Regions from separate parts of the Bacillus sp. GW823-FHT06B01 genome, predicted to be linked through region 2. Evidence: a T-box and tRNA genes for the amino acid it is inferred to sense, from the RefSeq annotation. Region 2 holds a T-box; the other holds one or more tRNA genes.
What was found. A T-box is a leader RNA that pairs with one kind of tRNA and senses whether it is charged. The one in region 2 lies ahead of AC1Q8N_RS23170 (tryptophan--tRNA ligase), so its partner is inferred to be a tRNA-Trp.

Region 1: it has a tRNA-Trp gene. The T-box ahead of AC1Q8N_RS23170 (tryptophan--tRNA ligase) is inferred to sense a tRNA for this amino acid. The anticodon was not compared.

The regions. Positions count from the first base shown of each region.
Region 1 covers NZ_JBXAHR010000008.1:5,237-8,521, forward strand. The annotation lists tRNA gene AC1Q8N_RS25815 (tRNA-Phe) at 9-81, shown strand; tRNA gene AC1Q8N_RS25820 (tRNA-Ser) at 938-1,027, shown strand; tRNA gene AC1Q8N_RS25825 (tRNA-Trp) at 1,506-1,580, shown strand; gene AC1Q8N_RS25830 (YonK family protein) at 1,797-2,000, shown strand; gene AC1Q8N_RS25835 (hypothetical protein) at 2,002-3,264, shown strand.
Region 2 covers NZ_JBXAHR010000005.1:315,074-334,916, forward strand. The annotation lists gene AC1Q8N_RS23160 (AI-2E family transporter) at 1-577, shown strand, start outside; gene AC1Q8N_RS23165 (1-deoxy-D-xylulose-5-phosphate reductoisomerase) at 606-1,763, opposite strand; T-box leader at 1,902-2,110, shown strand; gene AC1Q8N_RS23170 (tryptophan--tRNA ligase) at 2,154-3,152, shown strand; gene AC1Q8N_RS23175 (hypothetical protein) at 3,230-3,379, shown strand; gene AC1Q8N_RS23180 (ABC transporter ATP-binding protein) at 3,372-4,130, shown strand; gene AC1Q8N_RS23185 (FtsX-like permease family protein) at 4,127-6,616, shown strand; gene AC1Q8N_RS23190 (maltose O-acetyltransferase) at 6,991-7,554, shown strand; gene AC1Q8N_RS23195 (MFS transporter) at 7,624-8,817, shown strand; gene AC1Q8N_RS23200 (ROK family transcriptional regulator) at 8,940-9,980, shown strand; gene AC1Q8N_RS23205 (VOC family protein) at 10,026-10,406, shown strand; gene AC1Q8N_RS23210 (NUDIX hydrolase) at 10,482-10,931, opposite strand; gene AC1Q8N_RS23215 (DUF2785 domain-containing protein) at 10,949-11,788, opposite strand; gene AC1Q8N_RS23220 (GNAT family N-acetyltransferase) at 11,912-12,634, shown strand; gene AC1Q8N_RS23225 (tyrosine-protein phosphatase) at 12,810-13,832, shown strand; gene AC1Q8N_RS23230 (DUF1648 domain-containing protein) at 13,926-14,432, opposite strand; gene AC1Q8N_RS23235 (YjjG family noncanonical pyrimidine nucleotidase) at 14,670-15,380, shown strand; gene AC1Q8N_RS23240 (tubby C-terminal domain-like protein) at 15,553-16,515, shown strand; gene AC1Q8N_RS23245 (helix-turn-helix transcriptional regulator) at 16,724-16,927, opposite strand; gene AC1Q8N_RS23250 (DUF3796 domain-containing protein) at 16,915-17,274, opposite strand; gene AC1Q8N_RS23255 (hypothetical protein) at 17,455-17,649, shown strand; gene AC1Q8N_RS23260 (ABC transporter ATP-binding protein) at 17,738-18,463, shown strand; gene AC1Q8N_RS23265 (putative ABC transporter permease subunit) at 18,456-19,843, shown strand, end outside.

The sequences.
Region 1 (3,285 bases), on a different contig from region 2:
TTCAATATGCATCTTTAGCTTAAAGTGAAAGCAGACCGCCTAAACAGCCGTTATATGTAGGTTCGAACCCTACAAGGTGCATCTTTACTTCGAGGCTTGGCTCTGATAGCGTAACGTGAGTTGCGTAAAGGCAATGTGACAAGTTGCCACCGTGTAAACGGTCAATCCAAGCACAATCGACACTCCTAAGTCATCATTGTGATGATGGTGATAGTTTCGTGAAATTACGGAGAAAACGCTACGAGGTCAACGATGTAGTAGCAGTATTGGTTAGCACCAATACACTCCACGCTAAAGTAATGAAGAAACGAGAGTGAATCGAGAGATTGTACAGTCCGAGTCTAACAAGCAAGGGCGACAGTCAGTAGTGAAAGCGAAATGGTCGAAAGCCAAAGTAACTTTGATTACGGTTTGAGTAGCTAGTTGGCGAAAGAACATGAAGGCGTGTGGTATTTTGTAATCCAAAAGATTACGAAGCCACTGAGACAGCACGTCTTCGGTCACAGAGACTAATACAGGTATTAGATATGGTAATCTAAAAAGATGATTAATATATGACTAATTAAAATTCATACAAGCGAAAGCCTGTCTCCTTACATTACGAAGGCAACCTAAATCCCCACAACGAAAGTTGAATGAGGAGCATGATGAGTTCGCAAAACTCTGATTGTTTGATAGTGAATTGCATGGTTCTCTTAGCAGAGATTAATAGCGTGGCAACGTTGACAGAATAGGAGCTATTGAGTAGTAGTGTAACAGGTCGCAGAATGCACAGCGACTAATTAAAACGTGCGGTTGTGAGTGATACGTAATTGCTCCAAAAGAGGATTACGTGGATAAGAGAGGAAGATATAATCTTTCTAAAGGCACTCAATGCGAGGTTTAATCTCAGCCTACGCAAGACCAGTTCTGTTTTTACGGAATTGGATTTTATCTTGGAGGGGTACTCAAGTTGGTGAAGAGGACAGTTTGCTAAACTGTTAGTACCTATTTAAAGGTAGCGAGAGTTCGAGCCTCTCTCCCTCCATTAAAGGTGGACTAAGCCTAAAAAATTAGTCAGGTGCAAAGGCAACTGCATCATTCCCGAATGGGGGACGATTTAAAGATACCATTATCCATCCCGATAAGAGATTGTCTTATCTGCTTGCTATCATCGCAGTCACCGTTGAGGATAGAAGAGGTAGCTATCACGCTTGAATACGTGACAATACATGCTAGCGTATTAACGGTTCGAGTCTTAAAAAAAGCTTAATTACTAAGAGATGTGGGACAAGGATACCAACCCACCAACGGTAGACATTGGAAAGTCGCTCTGTTTCTCATATTGAAGGCAAGTGTGGGAGCGATAGAGTTCGTTGACGATGGTTTATGCGAACATTATAGACAACTAAATATGAAAAAGTGCAACCTCACATGAGTTTCCTGCACTTCTTGTGTGAGTTTTTCAAATGTATGTAGGTTTCTACCCTAGCCGTTCCTACTAAATATAAACGGCAAGGTGTCATGCGCCTTTAGTGTAATTGGTAACACAGAAGTCTCCAAAACTTCTATTCTAGGTTCGAGTCCTAGAGGGCGTGCCAAATATGTAGGTTATGGTTTTAATAGTGGTTCGACTCCGCTAGCCTGCACTCTTATTTAGAATTTAAATGTACGAATACATTATATAATATTATATACAATAACATAATATATTTTCTGTATTATACGACACCGAGATAGGTGTCTTTTTTGTTGTATATAGGTCGGTAAAATTTCATTTACCGTAATGGATTATGAGAAAAAGGGGAAATGTAGACATGGCAAAAGAGACACACACGATTAGTGTAAAAGGTTTACTAGATGCTGAGAATCGAATTATCACAGAATATGATAAAAAAGGTGTTTGCCTTGGAGATATCCATATTGATAGTGAGCTAGCTAAATTTAATGGAGCTGAGATTTCATTCACTATTAAATTGGACAAGGTTTTAAATGAGCCAAATGATGAGGCGGAATACTAAGATGAGACGCTACACGAACAAAAAGGACGAAGTAGTTGAAGTATCACAGGAACACTTAGAAACAGCAGTGGAAATTAAACTTCAATTACAAGAAATGAGTCCTAGTAGACGTGTTGTTTGGTCAAAACATCGTGAACTTATGAAACAAGAAGGATTCGAAAACTCAGATGTAAACGAGGCATATCGTTGTCTTGTAAAAGACTATCAGAAGAAGATTGGTAAATTAGTACCTGTTAAGAAACATGCTGATATGGTTTCTACATCTAAATTAGAATCTATTCGCAATATGGTTGGTGAAATGTATCAAGAAAAACGTGAGAACCAAATTGTTCTTCGTGATTTGAATAAAGCTAAACGTGATTTAGCTGACTTCCATACAATTGCAGAAGAAGTTCGAGATGCGATGTTAGATAACTGTGTTATTGAAGTTCCCGAATATGCTTACAAAGGTAAATTAGAGAGACGTGAAAACGAATTAGTAGTTTGCTTACAAGATTGGCATGTGGGAGCAGTTGTCGAGGGTGTTTATGGAAATGACTACAACTTCGAAATCGCTAAGAAACGCTTAGAGAAGATGAAAGAAGAAGTTCTTTACTACGTTAAGACATTCAATGTTAATGACGTAACGGTAATACATAATGGTGATATCATCGAGCAAATCTCAATGAGACCTACAAACCAACCATTTGAATGTGAGTTCAATATGGCGGAACAAATCAATAAAGCAACACGTTTAGTAATTGATTTCGTAGTATCTCTAACAGCCTACTGCAATGTAGAGCTTGGTTTGACAAGTGGTAATCACGACAGAATGCAGTCACACAAAGACAGTGTAATCACAGGTGATAATGTGACAGCAGTTATTTATGAGAGCATTAAGACGTTTGTTGAGATGGCGAATATTCCACGATTAAGTTTAATTGATAATACAGATTACAATTATTCAATCTTGAAGAAATTCGGGAAAGACACTTACATCAAATTCGTTCACGGAGACAAAGAGAAGCAAGCAGATGCAAACAAAATCGCATCGCATGAATCTATGGATAACGTAGAATTAACAGCTCTTGTAATGGGACACTTCCACAGTCACAAAGTTATTGACCGTAACTTCTCTAAGAAAGAGATTTACTTTGGTAGCTTAATGGGACGCAATGACTACGCACGAAACTTCAAAGGGATGTCTGATGCATCTCAAGGAGTTATTGTTGTACGTGGTGATGGAAAGATTATTCCAATTGAAGTGAACCTACAAATTAATTAGAAGTATTTTCAAGTACATGAG
Region 2 (19,843 bases):
GGTCGTTTTAACGTTTGTAATGGTTCCGTTTATATTGTTCTATCTTTTAAAAGATGGTGAACAATTACCGAACCACTTTTTAAAGTTTATTTCAGAGCAAAGACAACCAGCAGCGATGAGAATACTAGATGATATGCATTATGCGATTAGCTCGTATATTAGAGGACAAATTATCGTTAGCTTGTTTATCGGTATTATGCTATTAATCGGTTACCTTATTATTGGTATTAAATATGCGGTATTACTCGCTATTTTAGCAATGATTGTAAATATCGTTCCGTACGTAGGACCAATCATTGCAATTACACCAGCATTAATTATCGCATTTATTGACTCGCCAGCAATGGTGTTAAAAGTAATTATCGTTATGATGGTCGTACAATTAGCAGAAGGTAAATTTATTTCTCCGCAAGTTATGGGAAAAAAGCTAGACATTCACCCAATTACTATCATTTTTATTATTTTAACTGCCGGAAATTTATTTGGAATTATGGGGATTATTTTAGCAATTCCAGGATATGCGATATTAAAAGTGTTAGTAACGCATAGTTATAGATTTGTTAAGTTGAATACGTAAAAAAAGAGCTAAAACAGATAAAACTGTTTTAGCTCTTTTTTATTAATAATTGATTTGCGTATTGGCGTGCCCATTGATCAGCTTCTAATATAGCATCGAGTGAAGGATCTTTTACATTATGATGGGCTTCAACTGTATTGTAAATTGTTTTTTCAATATCGAAAAATGCAATTTCATTTTTAAGAAATAATGCATTTGCAATTTCGTTCGCTGCATTTAATACAGCTGGAGTTGTACCGCCAATTTTGCCACATTCAAATGCGTATTGTAGACAGGGGAACTTCTCTAAATTTGGTTTTTCAAAATGCAAACTACCAATTTCTAATAAATTTAATTTTTCATAGGATGAAGGTAGTCGAGTAGGGTAGTGAAATGCATATTGAATCGGCATTCTCATATCAGGGGCACCGAGCTGTGCCATGACTGATCCATCAATAAACTCTACTAAAGAGTGAATGATACTTTCTTTATGAATCATAACATTAATTTTTTCATAAGGAATATCGAATAGCCACTTAGCTTCCATCACTTCAAACCCTTTATTCATTAACGTGGCAGAATCTATCGTTAGTTTTGCCCCCATTAACCAGTTTGGGTGTTTTAAAGCATCCTTCGCTTGTAATGTTTTCATTTCTTCACGTGTTTTATCACGAAAAGCGCCGCCAGAAGCTGTAACAATTAATTTTTCGATTTCCTTATTATTTTCCCCATTTAAACACTGGAAAATAGCTGAATGTTCACTATCGACAGGAATTAGGCGGCATCCGTTTTGTTTCGCTAGTTCGGTTACGATATGTCCAGCTGCAACTAAAGTTTCTTTGTTAGCGATGGCGATATCTTTCTTCGCCTTTAATGCTTCAATTGTTGGGAGTAAACCTGAAACACCGACAACTGAACTTAATACAAGATTTGTATCAGGATGGGTAGATACTTCAATTAAACCATCAGTTCCATATGTAATTTTTGTATTTGTTGAAATACGAGAACGCAATGTGTCCGCTAATTCTTTTGTCGCTACGCTTACAATACGAGGCTGAAACGATTCGATTTGCTTTTCGAGAAGATCGATATTATAATTTGCGGTTAAACCGACGATTTTAAAATGTTCAGGATGAGCGGAAACGACATCTAATGCAGATGTGCCAATGGATCCCGTTGAACCTAAAATGGATATATATTTTACCATGAAAAAACCTCCAAAGTTGTTTCGAGTATTTCTGCAAACCTATATATTATTAGACAATCAAGGTGAAAATTCCTGCCATATAAAACAGGAAATTAGGGTTTAATTGGAAAGGGAATGTGATAAACTGTAAAAAAATAACGAAAAGCAATGAAAGAGAAGAGTACATATTCGAAACTTTTCAGAGAGCTGATGTGTGGTGGAAATCAGTAAGGGATGAATATGGAATGGGCTCCGGAGCTTCTCGCTGAAATGAGTAGGCAAAGACGGTTACTTCACGTTAAGAAGTTGAAGTGAGCTATTAATGATAGCTAATTAAGGTGGTACCGCGGGAGTCTCTCGTCCTTTTTTAAGGATGAGGGGCTTTTTTATTTTGAGAAAGGAGGGGTTAGTGTGAGTGAAAAAATAATGTTAACAGGAATTAAGCCAACTGGTTATCCGCATCTAGGAAATTATATTGGTGCGATTAAACCTGCGCTGCAAATGTCAAAGAATAATGAAGGAAACGCATTGTATTTTATAGCGGATTATCATGCGTTAAATGCTGTGCATGATTCAGAAAAGTTCAGTAGTTATACGAAAGAGGTAGCAGCTACTTGGTTATCACTCGGACTTGGAGAAGATGTTATTTTTTACCGACAAACAGAAGTGCCAGAGATTTTAGAACTAGCTTGGATATTAGCTTGTCTAACTCCGAAAGGTCTTATGAACCGTGCTCATGCGTATAAAGCGAAAGTAGAGCAAAATAAAGAAGCAGGGTTAGAGGTAGATGCTGGAGTGAATATGGGATTATATACGTACCCGATTTTAATGGCAGCTGACATATTATTATTTCAAGCTACTCATGTACCAGTCGGGAAAGACCAAATTCAGCATATTGAAATCGCGCGTGATATTGCGTCATATTTTAATCATACATTCGGCATAACATTTACGCTTCCGGATTATGTCATACAAGAAGAAGGTGGCATTTTACCTGGTCTTGATGGAAGGAAGATGAGTAAAAGTTACGGAAATGTGATCCCATTATTTGCAGAACAAGAAAAACTACGAAAGTTAATATTTAAAATCAAAACAGACTCCTCACTTCCGAATGAACCGAAAGAACTAGAAACGTTATATACAATTTATAAAGAATTTGCGACAGAAGATGAAATACAGTCGATGCGTGAAAAGTATGAAACTGGTATTGGATGGGGCGATGTAAAAAACGAGTTGTTTCGCGTTGTAGACCGCGAATTAGCTGGACCTCGTGAGAAATATGTGATGTATATGAATGAGCCGAATTTATTATATGAAGCGTTAGAAAAAGGTGCTGAGAAGGCGCGTGAAATTGCGAAGATAAATTTAGCAGAAATTAAAAAACGGATTGGATTTGAGAGGGGGCGCTGAGCGTTCCCTTATTTTTTTACAAAAAAAATCGAACGAAATCCCAATTTGTTACCAATATAGAGTGAGGAGGGATAAAAATGGTTACAATTCTCGAATTAAAAATGTTGCTAGTTCAAATAGGAACAGAAATTGTACCACCTAGTAATTTAAAAGAAAAAATTTTAATTCAGGTTAATTTGGTGGAGGGAATAAAACTTAATAATGTTGAGGTGAATAATGATGAGTGAAGTTGTGTTAGCAGTTCAAGATTTAAGTAAAACATATGAGAGTATAGATACAAATGTTAGGGCGTTACAAAATGTAACTTTGGAGTTAAATAAAGGAGAACTCCTTGCCATAATGGGAACGAGTGGATCTGGAAAGAGTACATTACTAAACATTCTTGGTGCTCTAGATAAGCCTGATGAGGGGGTTATCTATGTAAATGGTGAAGTGCCTACAAATATGTTTGTTGAACCATATGCGACGGAGTACAGGCGGGATAACATAGGATTTATCTTCCAGTCATTTCATTTATTAAAGGATTTATCTGTAGAAGAAAATATTGCGTTACCCCTCATATTATCAACTGATTCAGAAGAAGAGATACGAGAAAAAACAAATAAAATATTAGATGTTCTTGGTTTAGTAAATTGGAGAAATCATCGACCAGTTCAGCTTTCTGGGGGACAACAACAACGTGTTGCAATTGGTAGGGCATTAATAACATCTCCTCCAATTGTTCTTGCAGATGAACCTACTGGAAATTTAGATTTCAATACGTCTAATGATATTTTACGAGTACTAGTCAATATGAAACAAAGATTCAATCAAAGTATGATTCTTGTTACTCATGATCCTCACATTGCTACGTATGCAGATCGGGTTCTCTTCTTTCATGATGGAGAAAATGTTGATGATTATACGTGTACTCATGGAGTAAATGATATGAATATCATTTTAGATAAATTTAAAAAATTACTGGAGAAATCAAAATGATAAAATCAGTACGAGGATTAAGTTTACGCTTTTTTAAGACGAATAAATTTACTGCTATTTCCTCTATAGTTAGCGTTATGTTGGCTGTTTGTCTAATTGTTACGATGGTTGTATTTTCGAGTCATGCGAAACAGTCTGTTATAAATGAAGTGAAAAATGTATATGGAGATATGGATTTATCAGTTGGATATAACCCTGATCAAAATAAGTTGATGGATAAATCTTTACTACAAAATATTAAAGAACAAAAAAATATTGAATACATATCAAAAGTATTAGTAAATCATTTGCAAGTGAATAAATTGAATACCGCTATTTATACAGTAGGTGTTCAAAATGATTCGTTATCGAAAAGTCGATATCACTTCTCTAAAAATCTATCAAATGAGGAAGTAACATTAAATGATGGATTAGCGGAAACTTTACAAGTAGAAGTTGGGGAAAGGATTGAAATAGAAAATAAATCCTATGTAGTAAAAGAAGTGTTACCTGATATAGAAGCTGGAGGTTCAGCTCCGGATATACTCGTTTTATCAGAAGGTGCAGTGAAACAGCACGTATATGAAAAAACAGGTAAACACAATGAGGCTACTTATGTGTTGATAAAAGCAAAAGAGAATGCCGATGTATTAGCATTGTCTAGTCAAATTCATAAAATAGACAAAGAATTAAGAATCGATATTGCGGAGGAAGACGAGTTTTTAAAAAGGAACTTAGCATCATTACATATTTTTATAATCGTTTTATCTATATTAATACTTATTATTACTGCGTTATTATTGATATCTAATTTTGAAGTGTTTTTATATAAATATAAAAGTCAATTTGCTATTATGCGATCAATGGGAGCAACAACGAAACAAATGTTTAAAGTTATATTTATTCAATGTAGTGTAATTAATTTCTTTGGTGGAATATTTGGTCTGTTACTAGCTATAATCAGTAACCGTTTTTTACAAAGTTGGCTAGAGCATATATTTGCTTTTCAAATTAAATCAATGAATTTCGATTATGAAGTAGCAACTATAACGATGGTTTGTAGTATCTTTTTTATTGAAGTGTTTATGTTATATCCTTCATACAGAAGTTCGAAAATATTGCCAATAAAGCTTATGCGCGAAAATGAAGAATCCGATTTTTCTAATGAAAAAACACGCAGTATGATGGGGAAAGTCCTTTTAATTAGTAGCATATTTTTAACTGCTTTAGGTGGATTTGTAGCAAATACAGGAGATACGCAGGCGATAGTGATATTAATTGGAGCTATATTTCTCGTTTTAGGAGTATATATTTTATTTCCGACTTATCTTTCTTCGATATTAATAGCATGTCTACCTATGATGAAAAAAATATTTGGAAGAAATACATTTGTTGCTATTAAAAATGTAATTCCGCAAGTAAGGAAAAATACATTTGTTATCCTAATGATAAGTACAATGATGGTGATAGTTGTCTTCGGCTCCACTATATTTAAAACGATGCAAAAAAATAATGAAAGATATTTAAAACGCGAATTTCCAACACATATTGTTGTGGAAAATCGTTTGAATAATGATTCAACAATTACCTTACCTCATATACAAAATGTATTTAAAGAAATAAGTAGTGTAAAAGGAGCAAGTACAATTAGTACGAACTCACTGGCAGAATTAAAGCAAGGTAAAAATTATATTACTTTTGACTATAGTTTAGGTGATTTGAAAGAAATGGAAAAGCAAGGGTTACTGTCAGAAGTACCAGCAAATTTGGAGAATAGTATAATTGTTACAAAAGAGTTAGCGGAGCGGTATAAACTTCATGTAGGTGATATCGTTCAATTGGGGCTATTTTCAGAACAGGAACAAAAAGTTAGACCGACTAGTAAGGTGGAAATTGGGTTAATTGTTAATGAGCTACCGAATTCTCCTGCGGTACTCATGGATTGGAGGAATGTAACATATAAACAAGATTATACAGCCTTTGAGCGTGCATTTATTAGTTCAAATAATGAGAGAGAGACGTTGGAGCAATTAAAGAAATTGAAAGGCCAATATCCACAATTAAAAATAAGTAGTTATACTCAATCGTTAAAGCAATCTAATTTAATGTTTCAGCAAAGGTGGTCCATCTTCATCGTTGTTATTGTAGTAATTTTGTTTAGTGTAACATTAGGGGTATGCAATACACTTATAAATAATATTCAATCTAAAAGAAAAGAATTTGCTATTTTACGAGCAATAACAGTTAAGAAAAAGGGAATTGTACAAGTTATTTTGACGCAAGTTAATTTATATGTACTTATTGGAATCGTACTAGGGGCTGTTATAGGAATATTATTAACCTATATGGTAAGTATAATAGATCGTACATCTTTATTTTTTGATTTCAAACTTATCGTAACGGTAATAGCGGGGATGTTCGGAATAGTCCTTATTATTTTTATACCTTTTGCTAATAGAATAGGAAAAAGGGATCTTATTCAAGAGTTAAATAAGGATAATAAATGAAAGAGATTAACCCAAGTAGTTATTCAGCTACTTTTGGGTCAATCTCTTTTTTATTAACACTTGATTTGCATATTGGTTTGCTCATTAATAAACATATAGTATAGCGCCTAAAGGAGAGGATTTCATGTAACGATGAGTCTCAACGGTTTTAATGAAAAACAATGGATAAATCATTATATTAGTTAAATGTCACCAAGTAATATCATTAGGTGAAGTAAGAATTCACATTTCCTTTCAAAACTTATTAGTTGCACATATTAAAAAATATGCTAATATAGGGATACTTATTAAACTTGTTTAATAAGTATAATTAAAGTCACTTATTAAAGTTGTTTAATAAGTGTAATTCATTCTATAACGAGGGAGAGGATTGTATGAAAACAGAGAAAGAAAAGATGTTAGCGGGAGAAATGTATGTTGCGGAGGATGAAGAATTAGTGGCTGATAGGGTGGAGGCAAAACGTTTAACACGCCTTTATAACGAGGCGATGGAGACAGGAGATGAAAAACGTTTTACATTATTAAATCAGCTTTTAGGTTCTTCAGCTGATGGGAAAGCCCAAATTAATCCTGATTTTCGTTGTGATTACGGCTACAATATCCATGTTGGAAAGAGCTTTTTCGCAAATTTTAATTGTGTGATTTTGGACGTTTGTGAAGTACGAATCGGTGATAATTGTATGTTTGCACCAGGTGTCCATATTTATACGGCCACTCATCCTTTACATCCGGTGGAACGGAATTCTGGTAAAGAATATGGAAAGCCTGTAAAGATTGGTAACAACGTTTGGGTTGGCGGGGGAGCTATAATTAACCCTGGTATTTCAATTGGAGACAACGCTGTAATTGCCTCAGGGGCAGTTGTGACAAAAGATGTACCTCATAATGTAGTTGTTGGTGGTAATCCAGCTAAAGTTATTAAAACGATAGACTTATAGAAATCGTTTTTGACGGGTATATGAATAAACTGGTGTCTTATCGTATAGACAATGTGAAAGGTGTTTCATATGGAGAAATATAGTGCGGACAATCATACAAAGACATTACTTGCCTCTCGAAACGCTCTTTTTCTCTTATTTGCTTTGCCAGGTGTCGCGTTTGCTACATGGATTTCAAGAACAGCAGCTACTCGAGATATGTTAGCAGTGTCAAATGCAGAAATGGGCTGGATTTTGTTCGGACTATCTGTTGGTTCAATAATTGGTTTACTGAGTGCAAGCCGCTTCATTGACTGTAAGGGAGCTAGAGACGTTATTATAGGCAGTATGTTTTTTATGATTGTTGGATTGATTTGTTTAGGTATAAATATTTATTTTGTTTCTAGTATGGGGGCTTTTAGTAGCTTACTAGTATTTGGAGTAGGCTACGGATTGGCGGAAGTCGCATTGAATGTAGAAGGTTCTTCCATTGAGCAGAAATTAGGAACAACTCTTCTTCCGAAATTCCATGGCTTTTTTAGTGTAGGAACTTTAGTAGGCGCGCTCAGTGGTTCTGTCGCAGCGTCGCTTCACATCCCGATTCTGTATCAGTTTCTTGTGATTTCGGTCATGTTTCTATTACTTGTATGTATGGTGTATCGTTTTCTTCCGCATGGAACAGGAAAGAAGGAGAAATCGCGGAACAAAAGGAGAGAGAAGCGTACTTCCTTACGTATGGAAAAAAAGGTGCTTTTAATTGGTCTTTTTGTGCTTGGAATGGCATTTGCAGAAGGTAGTGCAAATGATTGGCTACCTATCGTGATGGTAGATGGACATGAGCAAAGTATAGTGGCAGGTTCTATTATGTACGCAATTTTTGTATTAGCAATGACGTTAACTCGTATGTGTAGCAGCTATTTCCTTGATCGATTCGGTCGTGTCGCTGTCGTACGTGCCACTATTATGATGGCGATTCTAGGAATTTCAATCGTAATATTTGGGAGTAATTCGTATTTTCTAGCATTTGGTGTAGTACTGTGGGGGATTGGTGCAGCGCTAGGGTTCCCAATTGGTCTGTCAGCTGCTGGAGATGACCGTGAAAATGCGACTTCTAATGTTGCTGCAGTTTCTATCATTGGTTATACAGCCTTTTTAGTCGGACCACCATTTTTAGGGATACTTGGGGAAGCATTCGGAATACGTAATGCCTTGCTAGCTGTTTTATTATTTGTTCTTTTGTCTGGAATTGTATCGTCTATTACGAGAGAGAATACACCGAGCTAAATAAGGATTGCATGCAGCGGAAATATATCATCTCTATTGCTTTAGAAAATGATGTATGATATATTGTCAACGCAACTTATTAAAAGTGTTTAATAAGTATGTTGATTAAGGTGGTGAGCGATTTGAGTGAACAATTTGTTACTCAAAAATCGATTAAAGAGACGATCTTTCGCGGCATTCGTACGGCTCTTCTAGAGCAAGGAAGTGCGACGAAAGTTGAACTTAGTAATACATTAGAAATTAGTTTTCCAACGATAAGTAAATTTATAGAAAATATGAAACAAGATGGTGAAGTCACTTTAGTCGGTTTAGATGATTCAAGTGGCGGAAGAAGAGCGAAACGATATGCGTATAATCCGGAATATATGTTAGGATTAGCGATATTTTTAGAGAAAAATGAAACAAACTATACCATTTTTAACTGTTTAGGGGAAGTAAAAGAACAAGGAAGTACTTCAAGTGTATTAATTGATACTGGCGTAAATCTATTATCTAAACATATTGAAAGTCTTATAGCTACATTCCCGAAAATAAGCTCTATATCAATTGGTGTGCCTGGTTCGGTTGATAATGGTCGTATTTTTTATATACCTGGTTATGAAAAGTTCCAAAATTTTAATTTGAAAAGTCATTTGGAGGATCTGTTTTCTATACCTGTAGTAATAGAAAATGATATGAATGCCGCAGTCCTTGGCTATTATAAAAATACTGGAAATAATGATAAATCATCTCTTGTATATTTGTATTCAGGTCAAAACGGCCCAGGGGCGGGAATTATGATAAATGGAGATGTGGTACGAGGGAGTACCTTTTTCTCAGGGGAGATATCTTTCGTTCCACAGTATGATAATAAAAACTTCTTACAATCTTTGAGAAGTGAAGATGCAGTAAGAGATTCAAATAATCCAGAGCAATATAATATAGATGCTATTACTCGTTTAATAGCTACATGTATAGCTATTATTAACCCGCATGCCTTTATCTTTTGTGATGATGAAGTGAACCAATTTGTAATAGATCAAATTGTAAAAACTTGTCCGAAGTACATTCCAGCGGAACATATTCCGAAAATAACAGTGAGCGATTGGAAAGAAGATTATTTATATGGATTAAAAAGCCTTGGACTTGATCTGATGATTATAAGAGCAAGTAAAGAAAATTAAATATCAAATTGTTGGTTGAATACTGTAAAAGAAAAGGTGTCGATTATGAAAATTGAACATGTAGCAATTTGGGTAAATGATTTAGAAGGTATGCGTGATTTTTATAAACAGTACTTCGGTGGTGAAGAAAATAGCTTATATCACAATCCGAAAAAGCAGTTTGAATCTTATTTTATAACTTTTGAAGGTGGAGCGCGTCTAGAACTTATGAGGCAAGTAGGGATAGACGGTAATACACAAACACAAACAATGGGATATGCGCATATTGCTTTTTCTGTAGGTAGTAAAGAAAAAGTGAATGAATTAACTAATATATTAAGAGAAGCAGGATACCCTGTATTAAACGGCCCACGTACTACAGGGGATGGTTACTATGAAAGTGTAGTAAGCGACCCTGAAGGAAATCAGATTGAGATAACAATCTAACATAAACAAGCTCATTTCGCGTTATCATGATGGGAAATGAGCTTGTTTTATTTCTATAAAAATATGTAATGTTTTTTAATTGGAGTGCTGAAACTCCTTAATAATTCTCTCAATAACAGGAGGAAGATTACTAGGTAACTCATCAAGCGGAAAGAAGCGTAGTTCTTTCGATTCCGTTTGGTCGCATACAAGTTCGCCATTGAATTCGCGGCAAATATAAACAACGAGTACACCGTGTACTTGATCGCCGTTTGGATAGATTTGAAAGAGATCTGGTCCTGAGTATGTACGGAATAGTTCTGGATTTTTAATGAAAAGTCCAGTTTCCTCATATACTTCTCGTTGTAAAGCGTCTTCTAACGTTTCGTTATATTCTAAGGCGCCGCCAATAATACCCCAGCGCTTAAAATCTGTACGTAGCTGCAGTAATATTTCATTTTTCTCATTTAATATAATGGCGTGTGAACCTATTAAAATAAGTGGATGATTTCCTATTAAATTTCTCATATCTTCAATATAACCCATAGTTGTTCTCCTTATAGTTAATAATAGTTAGGAAGTTCTTTTAACATTCTTTCTGTTTTACGTGCTGTATAGGCTAAGTTATGATCATCTTTCGTTCTGAAAAATAATGTGCGTAAAAAGGTTTTAATGTTGGCACATAATATACAATACTCATTAAGTGAAAGGCGTTTTCTAATTTGAGGTAGCCTTTTTATTTTTTTATAAATAATTGAAATTAACTCATCTTGCGGAAAATCATGATATAGCATCGATAGTAACGGTGTAACAATTCGTTCATCTTCATTATTATGAAATAGATCCGATGGGATAAAAATTTTATTTAATAAACAATGAATTAATTCTTCATACCACTCAAAGGTCGTATAGGAATTGTGAACAATTTCAGTAAAGGCATCTGATACGTGGGCAAGACAATGAGCCCATCCTTTATTTTCAATATAGCCTCGAAAATCCGTTTCTAAGTTTGTATATGAAATGAGTTTGTTTTTTATTTCTTCAATATCTTCCTCTGTGAAAAAGTAGTGCGAGTTAGCGAATTGGAGTATTAGCGCGATTAACGAAACAGTGTAAGAACGTGTGAAAACCCCATCTGTATGTGGGGAGTGAATATCACAATATAAATACTCATCGCTTAAACAAGTTTGCAGAAGTAATTTCAGCTGATCATCCATAAGGAATTCATGATGAATGAAATAGGAAAAGCATTTATATATAAGTTGGTAACGAACGTAACTATCAGTCGTTCCGACATACTGAAGCATATTGAGCGTTAACTCATTTATATCTATATGTTGCAGTTGCGTATAGTCATTTTGTTGTATAAGCTCTAACTGTTGTTGTAACGTTGTAATATCCAATGGAGAACCTCCTCCGCACTTTAAAGATGCGATGTTTTCTAGTATTCTATATATTCAAGGACAATCCTGCTCATGCAAGGAGAACAAGTAGAAATTCGAGTATGACATAGATGAGGGAAGTATATGATGACTATAGAACAGTTAGAAAAACATTTTAAAATAAGAAGAAATGCTTCTTCTATCATGATAAAAGAAAATAATGCAGAGTCTTTTACAGAAGAGCAATTAAAGGAAATGATGCAATATTGCGTTGCTGAGGCTAAAAAAGAGGGAATAGAAAACTTACATTTTGAGATTTCTTCAAAAAGCCCAAATTACGATGTGTATAAGAAATGTTTTGAAACGTATTTATTTGAATATGTTACTGAAAACATGATTGTGTTTAAGGATATATATGAAGTAGAAGATGTAGGAAGTGAAATTGATTTTAAGCTGATTGAAGAAGTAGGAGAAGATACATTTTATTCTCTTTGGAACGAAATGACGGAAGAGCACGTCACTTATGATCAATTTGTAAATATGATGCTACAAGAAATTGGTGAGCAATGGAAAGAGCATTGTTTAACAGCGAGTGTAGGTGAAGAGCCGGTAGGAATTGTAATCCCGCATATTGAAAAGGGGACGTTAGAAGAAGGAAAACTCATGTATTTCGCAGTCGCTCCAAATATGCGAAATAAAGGGTATGAAACGGTATTCTTTACAGGAGCAATGTTTGTCTTAAAAGAAATAGGCGCATCATATTATATTGGCGAGACAAATGTACAAAATGAGTGGATGAAGGATGTTTTTGAAAAGAATGGATGTCAGTTATTAAGTTCTACTGAGCGATATGTGAGGAAGGTTTAGGAGGGTGAAAAAGGTTCTTGAACTTGTTTAACGGGAATCCGTGTACAAATTTTGAACAAGTAAAAGAACTTCTTGCCTGTTTGTAAGATAAAAAGAAAAATGAGAACGACAAAATAGATATTTCTATAATACAATAAAGAAAGATTCGATTATACGAGAAAGTGTTGGTGAAAGAATGGAGCAGCAAAGAAATTGGTTACAAGCGACTGTAGAAAGAAATGAAGACAATACGCTATATATAAAGTGGGAAAATAATATAGAAGAAGTTCGTATTTATTGGAGTACTTCACCAGATCATATTGAAGAAACTGGAGAATTACTTGCAACGGTAAATGGAGAATCATCATGTACAATTGAAAACCCGAGTGAAAATGAACGTCCATATTTTAGACTAGTTGGAAGTAATGGACAAGCAGTGACAGTAGCTGAGCGTAGATTGCCATTACAAGGCGCGTTTAACTTCCGTGATATGGGAGGATATGAAACGACTGAAGGCCGTAAAGTAAAATGGGGTAAATTGTACCGTTCTGAAGAATTAGCAGGACTAACAGAGTGGGATATCGACTATTTACAAAAGTCTGGCTTAAAGTTAATTTGTGACTACCGTACAGACTTTGAGGTAAAGCATAAGCCAAACCCAGAAATTACAGGCGCTCGTCAAGTGTGCTTACCAGTTATGCAAGACTTAGCGAAAGATTTAAATATAAACGAGTTTTTCCAAGTTGGTGACCTTTCTATGCTAGGGAAGCCGGGTGAGTATCTTGTGAAAATGAATCAAGATTTCGTAAGTGGTAATGAGGCATTTGTGAGCTTCTTAAACTTAGCGCAAAACCCGGAAAACTTACCGTTAGTAAACCACTGTACAGCTGGAAAAGACCGTACAGGATTTGGATCAGCACTATTATTACTTTTACTAGGTGTACCGGAAAAAACAGTAATGGAAGACTACTTACTAAGTAACGGTTTCCGTGAAAAGTTAAATGAAAAAATGATGGCCTTTTTAGGTGCAAAATTACAAAACGATGAAAGTAGAGCAATATTAGGTGCAATGTTTGAAGCGCGTGCTGAATATTTACAAGCTGCGATTGATGAATTGAAAAAGCAATACGGTTCAGTTGAAGCGTATGCTGAAAAGGCACTCGGCTTTACGAAAGAGTCGTTAGAGGAAATGAAAGAGTTATTGCTAGAGGATAAATAAGAATTCGGGAGGCTGATGTGGATTAGCCTCCTTTTCTTATTGTTGATATAATTTCGTTCCATAAAGAGCTCGATAACGAAATATCGGTTCGTATTATGAGATGTTTCGTTGCTTTATTATTCCTATCACAATTGGAATAGCTGTCCCAATTAATAATATCGGTAAAAATAATTTTCCAAAACCGCCGCTCCAATCTAGAGCTATTGAAATTGTTTCAAATTGGATGAAAGCAAAAATAAGTAAACAGACATTTTTTAATTGATTAAGCATTTTTCTGCTATTTAAATAAAACTGTTTAGCATTCGATTCATTAAATCTTTTTGGATAGTTATGAACTTCTGGAAACTTTTCTAAAGTCTGCATGAGAAGGAGTATGAATGCCCCTATTCCTGGTAGAAGTAAAAGTTCCCACTTTGATCCCCAACGATCTACAGTCCCATATGCGTTATAATGTGCGGGTACTTCCTCAGGTAATCTTCCCCAAATGATAATCAAAAAAATGATTGATCCAAAGAATAATGAATATCCAATGATATCTCCAACCCATTCACTTTTTGTTTTTGGGATTTGTATTTTAGGTCTTCCCCATGAATTTACTATGTCTTTCCGCCCCTTTCTATTCCTGTATTCCTTTTTAAAAATTGGATTCATTATCCAAATTATCTCAAATTTATAGTATTTTCACAATTAATTATTTTTGAATAACATGATTCGTGTGTCTGAAACAACTTTAAGATTGCTGTACAGCTATTATTCGTAAAGGGAAAAAGTTCGACTTAAGAGACGATTAATGAGAAAATAAAAGTTGTAAATAACGTACTAGTTGAGGAGAGCATAATGAAATACAAAGTTATATTATTCGACGTAGATGATACATTATTAGATTTTCCTGAGACGGAAAGAAACGCATTACATAACGCGTTTGTACAGTTTGGCATGCCTACAGGGTATGATGATTATCTTGCAAGTTATAAAGAGATTAGTAATGGATTATGGAGAGATTTAGAAAATAAAATGATTACACTAAGTGAATTAGCGGTAGATCGATTTAGACAATTATTTGCACTGCATAATATAGAAGTAGATGCGCAGCAATTTAGTGATGTATACCTTGAAAACTTAGGGAAAGAAGTACATCTTATAGAAGGTGCAGTACAATTATGTGAGAAACTACAAGATTGCAAGTTAGGTATTATTACGAATGGATATACGAAGGTGCAACAATCGAGAATTGGAAATTCGCCTTTATGTAATTTCTTTGATCATATTATTATTTCAGAAGAGGTTGGTCATCAAAAACCAGCACGTGAGATTTTTGATTATGCATTTGAGAAGTTTGGAATTACTGATAAATCAAGTGTATTGATGGTTGGAGATTCGCTAACTTCTGATATGAAAGGCGGAGAAGATTACGGCATTGATACGTGTTGGTATAATCCAAGTTTGAAAGAAAATAGGGCAAGTGTTAAGCCGACTTATGAAGTGGAGAGCCTGCTACAAATTTTAGAAATTGTAGAAGTGGCGGAAGAAAAGGTAGTTTCATTTTAAATGTGTTGATATTTGTCGATAAGTCGATATTCTTTGTCGAATCGTCGATATATCGAAAAAATCGTTGATATATTTTGAGTTACGGTAGATATATTGGAAAAATCGTCGATATAATTTGAGTTGGGTTCAATTTATAGGTACGATCGGTGTAATAACTAGAGGTGAGTAAAGAATGTTAACGTTTTTATTTGAGTTAGACAAAAGTATTCCGCAGAAGGATGAGCCACGGTATGCCGCTTATGCAAATGGCTTTATTGAAGGGGATGTAACGATTCTTGTCGGTGACAGCGTACTGTTCCAGAAGTCGTGCATGAAGGTTGCAGAGCTTGGTATTTATTTAGGACAGTGGATGGAACAAGTGCAACATGGGCAGAACGAACAGTTGAATTATGAAACGAGTGATCGTGAGGAAGTAATTCTTGGATTCTTATACGAAGAGGAAAATCAGTGGAGAGTAGCTTCCAGTTGGCAGCAATTTGAACTTAAGGAGCGTATATCCACTACAGCATTAGTAGAAAGTGTTGGGCGTTATTTAAATGAGCTAAATAAGGAACTGCGCGCGATAGAATATCCTGTGACGTTTGATCAGTACTTAAGAGGAGAGCGAATGATGCAGCTTTCTTACAAGCGACTGTGTGATAGTAAGGCGGATACGACGTCAATAGAGGTTTATAATGAAAGCGAAAGAGTAGGCGCAGTACGGGGCTATTATAAAAATACGTTGATGAAAGTGCTAGACTTTATTCCGAAAGTCGGTAGTAATATCATTTATGAAATAAAGGATAGTAAGGACAATATTCGCGTCGTTGCAAAGGATGTAAGTAGGCAGCGTCAAAGAAGGATTTTAGTAACGTATATCGATAATAATGATGCAGAGCATGAAATACTTGTATGTGACGGAAAGTTATTAGATGCAAATTTCTTATTTACTTTTACATATAAGGGAGAAGAATATGTTGTTCACAAAACTTCAATTGGGCTTGGAAAGTTATTACGAAACGGCTATGTAATCGCAGATTGGAATATTCGTCTTGAGGAAGATATGTATGATATTGAGATGAATGTATATGATGAGAATTATATAGAGGATCAATATTTATTGTTAGGCGTATTTCATGCGATTTTGTATGGGTGATTAGTTGTATAAATGAAAAATACCGGTATTCTTTGTGAAAAGAATGCCGATATTTTTTATCCCACTTTAATGGGCAGTAAGACCCCTACCTCAAAACGCAGCGAAAGCAAAGAATTTAGGTGGGGGGCGGGCTGCCCATAAAAGTCCGATTGGTTCAACTAATAATCAGTGGGGGGTGAAGAAAACCCCCACTGATTAAAGTTTCACATTATTTATCCTCAAAAATAAAAATCTCATCAATCGTACTATGAAGTGCCTTCGCTATATCGTGAGCTAGTTGTAAGGAAGGGTTATATTTTCCTTTTTCGAGATGGCTTATCGTTTCACGACGTACACCAACAGTTTTCGCTAAATCTTCTTGTGTCATGTTCAATTTGGCACGGTATTCTTTTATTCTCGTTACGAACGCCATGGCGCATCTTCCATTTCATCAACAGGTTTATCATAAAAGAACATAGAGAAGCCGAACGTAAGAATGAGTGTGCTGAAAATAAGAGCGATATCAATCTCTTGTAGCGCCGGGTTTGGAAATAACATTTCAATAAACATAATGATAGCGGTCGTTAGTAATGTAACGATAAATGCATTGCGGCACGATTTATTGACGATTTGTTCAAATAGTTCATCGTGTTGAACCGTTCTATACGTTGTGAAAAAGGAGAAGAAACAAAACATAGTAAACAATCCTTTTTCATAAAAAAAGCCGAGGAAACCGAAGAAACCGAGAAATCCTAAATATTTTATCCAAGTTGTTTTCACGATAGATTCTCCTTTCAGTGTTAGAAATAAATCACGTTATGTTATAAATATATCACATATAAAAATGTATAGTAATAATAGTTTTCCAATTCTTTTCATAATAATAGTAAAAAGAGGAAATATACTGCGAAATAAAGAGGATAATATTGTAAAATGGTTGTAAGGAGGGGGGAGGAAGGAATGTTAACTGGGATCATGATCGTTGTATTACTTGTAGTCATTACTGTAGTGGCGACGGTGTTAATTGGGCGAAATGGTGATGCGAATTATAGTAAAGCGACAAAAGGGAATATTAAACGGCTGACGATGATTTATATTATATTAGCTGTCGTTTTAATCGTTGGATTAGGCGTGTATATTTATTTTAAAGGTTAAAAAACTGAAAAAATATAAAAATCTAAAAATAGAAGTATGCTATAATATTAATATAGTTATTTGGTAATTAAGGAAAGGATTGGATGGAATGATTGAAATTACGAATGTGTCAAAAAGTTATAATGGGTCTACCTATGCAGTAAAAGATTTAAGTTTATCTGTGCCTAGCGGAGAAATCTTTGGATTTTTAGGACCGAATGGCGCGGGTAAATCAACGACAATTAAGATGATTACTGGTATTCATGGTGTGGACAAAGGAACGATTACGATTAACGGTAAAGATATTATGAAATATCCGATGGAAGCGAAAAAGACGTTTGGTTATGTTCCAGATAGCCCAGATATGTTTTTACGATTAAAGGGAATTGAATATTTAAACTTTATGGCAGATATGTATGAAGTGCCGAAAGAAGTACGCCAAGAACGAATCGAGTCTTTAGCGAAGAAATTTGATCTTTACAATGCGTTATCGGATCAAATTCAAAGTTACTCGCACGGTATGAGACAAAAAATCGTTATTATTGGTGTGCTCGTGCATGAGCCAGATGTATGGATTTTAGATGAACCGTTAACGGGGCTTGATCCGAAATCTGCATATATTTTAAAAGAAATGATGAGAGAACATGCGGATAAAGGAAAAATCGTATTTTTCTCGACACACGTATTAGAAGTGGCAGAAAAAATATGTGACCGCGTTGCAATTATTAATAAGGGAAATCTTCAGTTTAAGGGGAATTTAGATGAAATGAGAGATCATTTTAAATCCAATGAATCACTTGAAAAAATGTTCTTGGAGATGACGGGCAATGAGTAAAATTTGGACGTTAACGAAAGTATTATTGAAATTAAATTATGCAGATTTCATAACAGATAAGAAGAAGCGATGGGCGTATGTATTTTCATTTGCAGCCATTTTATTTGTAGGATTTTTAATATTTGGTTCTATCACGCACGGAATGTATGAAGGTATGAAACATTTAGGGCAAGACCCAGGAATGATTATCGCAATGGGACTTGCGATTGCGAGTATATGGGTATTTTTAATGAGTATAACGAACATTTTAACTGTATTTTACTATAGTAATGACATTGAAATGTTATTACCGTTACCATTGAAACCAGCCCAGATTATTTCGGCAAAATTTTTAACGGTATTAATTACACAATACGTAATGAGTTCATTCATTTTATTACCAATCTTTATTACGTACGGGTTAAAAAGTAGCGCATTTATTACCTATTACATATACATGATTTTTATTTACTTACTGTTCCCGATTGTGCCGTTAGTATTAGCTTCGTTACTGATGACAGTTATTATGAGATATACAAATATAGCGAAAAATAAAGACCGAGGAAATATATTTATTGGAATCGTCAGTATACTATTTATTGTAGGAATTAATGTATTTTTACAGTGGAAAAATAAAAGCTCGTTTTCTGAAGATGCAATTACGAATTACCTTGCGAACAACCAATCTTCTCTTCTAGTACAAATGACAAACTATTTTCCAACTACATATTTTGGAGCAGTGGCATTAGTAGAAAATGCAAATTGGAAGGGACCTTTATACGTAATCATCTTTGCACTTATTTCATTTGTATTTTTTGTGTTGTTTTATTACATTGCAGAGCGTACATATTTAAAAGGGGTTATTGGACTTTCAACGAGTACAGCAAAAAAAGAGGTTATTTCAGCAGAAGGCTTACAGAAATCAACGGTACAAAGTTCACATTTGAAAGCGTATGTGAAAAAAGAATTTAAAACGTTATTCCGTACACCACAATTTTTCTTAAATTGTATCGTACAAACTTTCGTTATGCCGATTATGTTATTCTTTGTTTTATTCGTGCAAGATGGGAATTTAAAGTGGATTACAGGGTATATTGATAACCCAAAATCAGCAGGATTGGCGATTGGTGTAGGACTTTGTGCATCGTTATTTTTAATGGGAAGTAACGTTATCGCAACAACATCATTTTCACGTGATGGAAGCTCTTGGTTTGTGAATCGTTATTTACCTGTAAAAGCTTCGGATATCTTTTTTGCGAAAGCAATTACTGCTTGGTTAATTAATGTGATTATTTTAGCAGTATTCGGTATTACGATGGCAGTTGTAGCTGGGATTTCTCCTGTATTCATGTTACTGTGGTTTTTACTAAGTGCGAACGGTTTACTGTTAATTAATTTAAT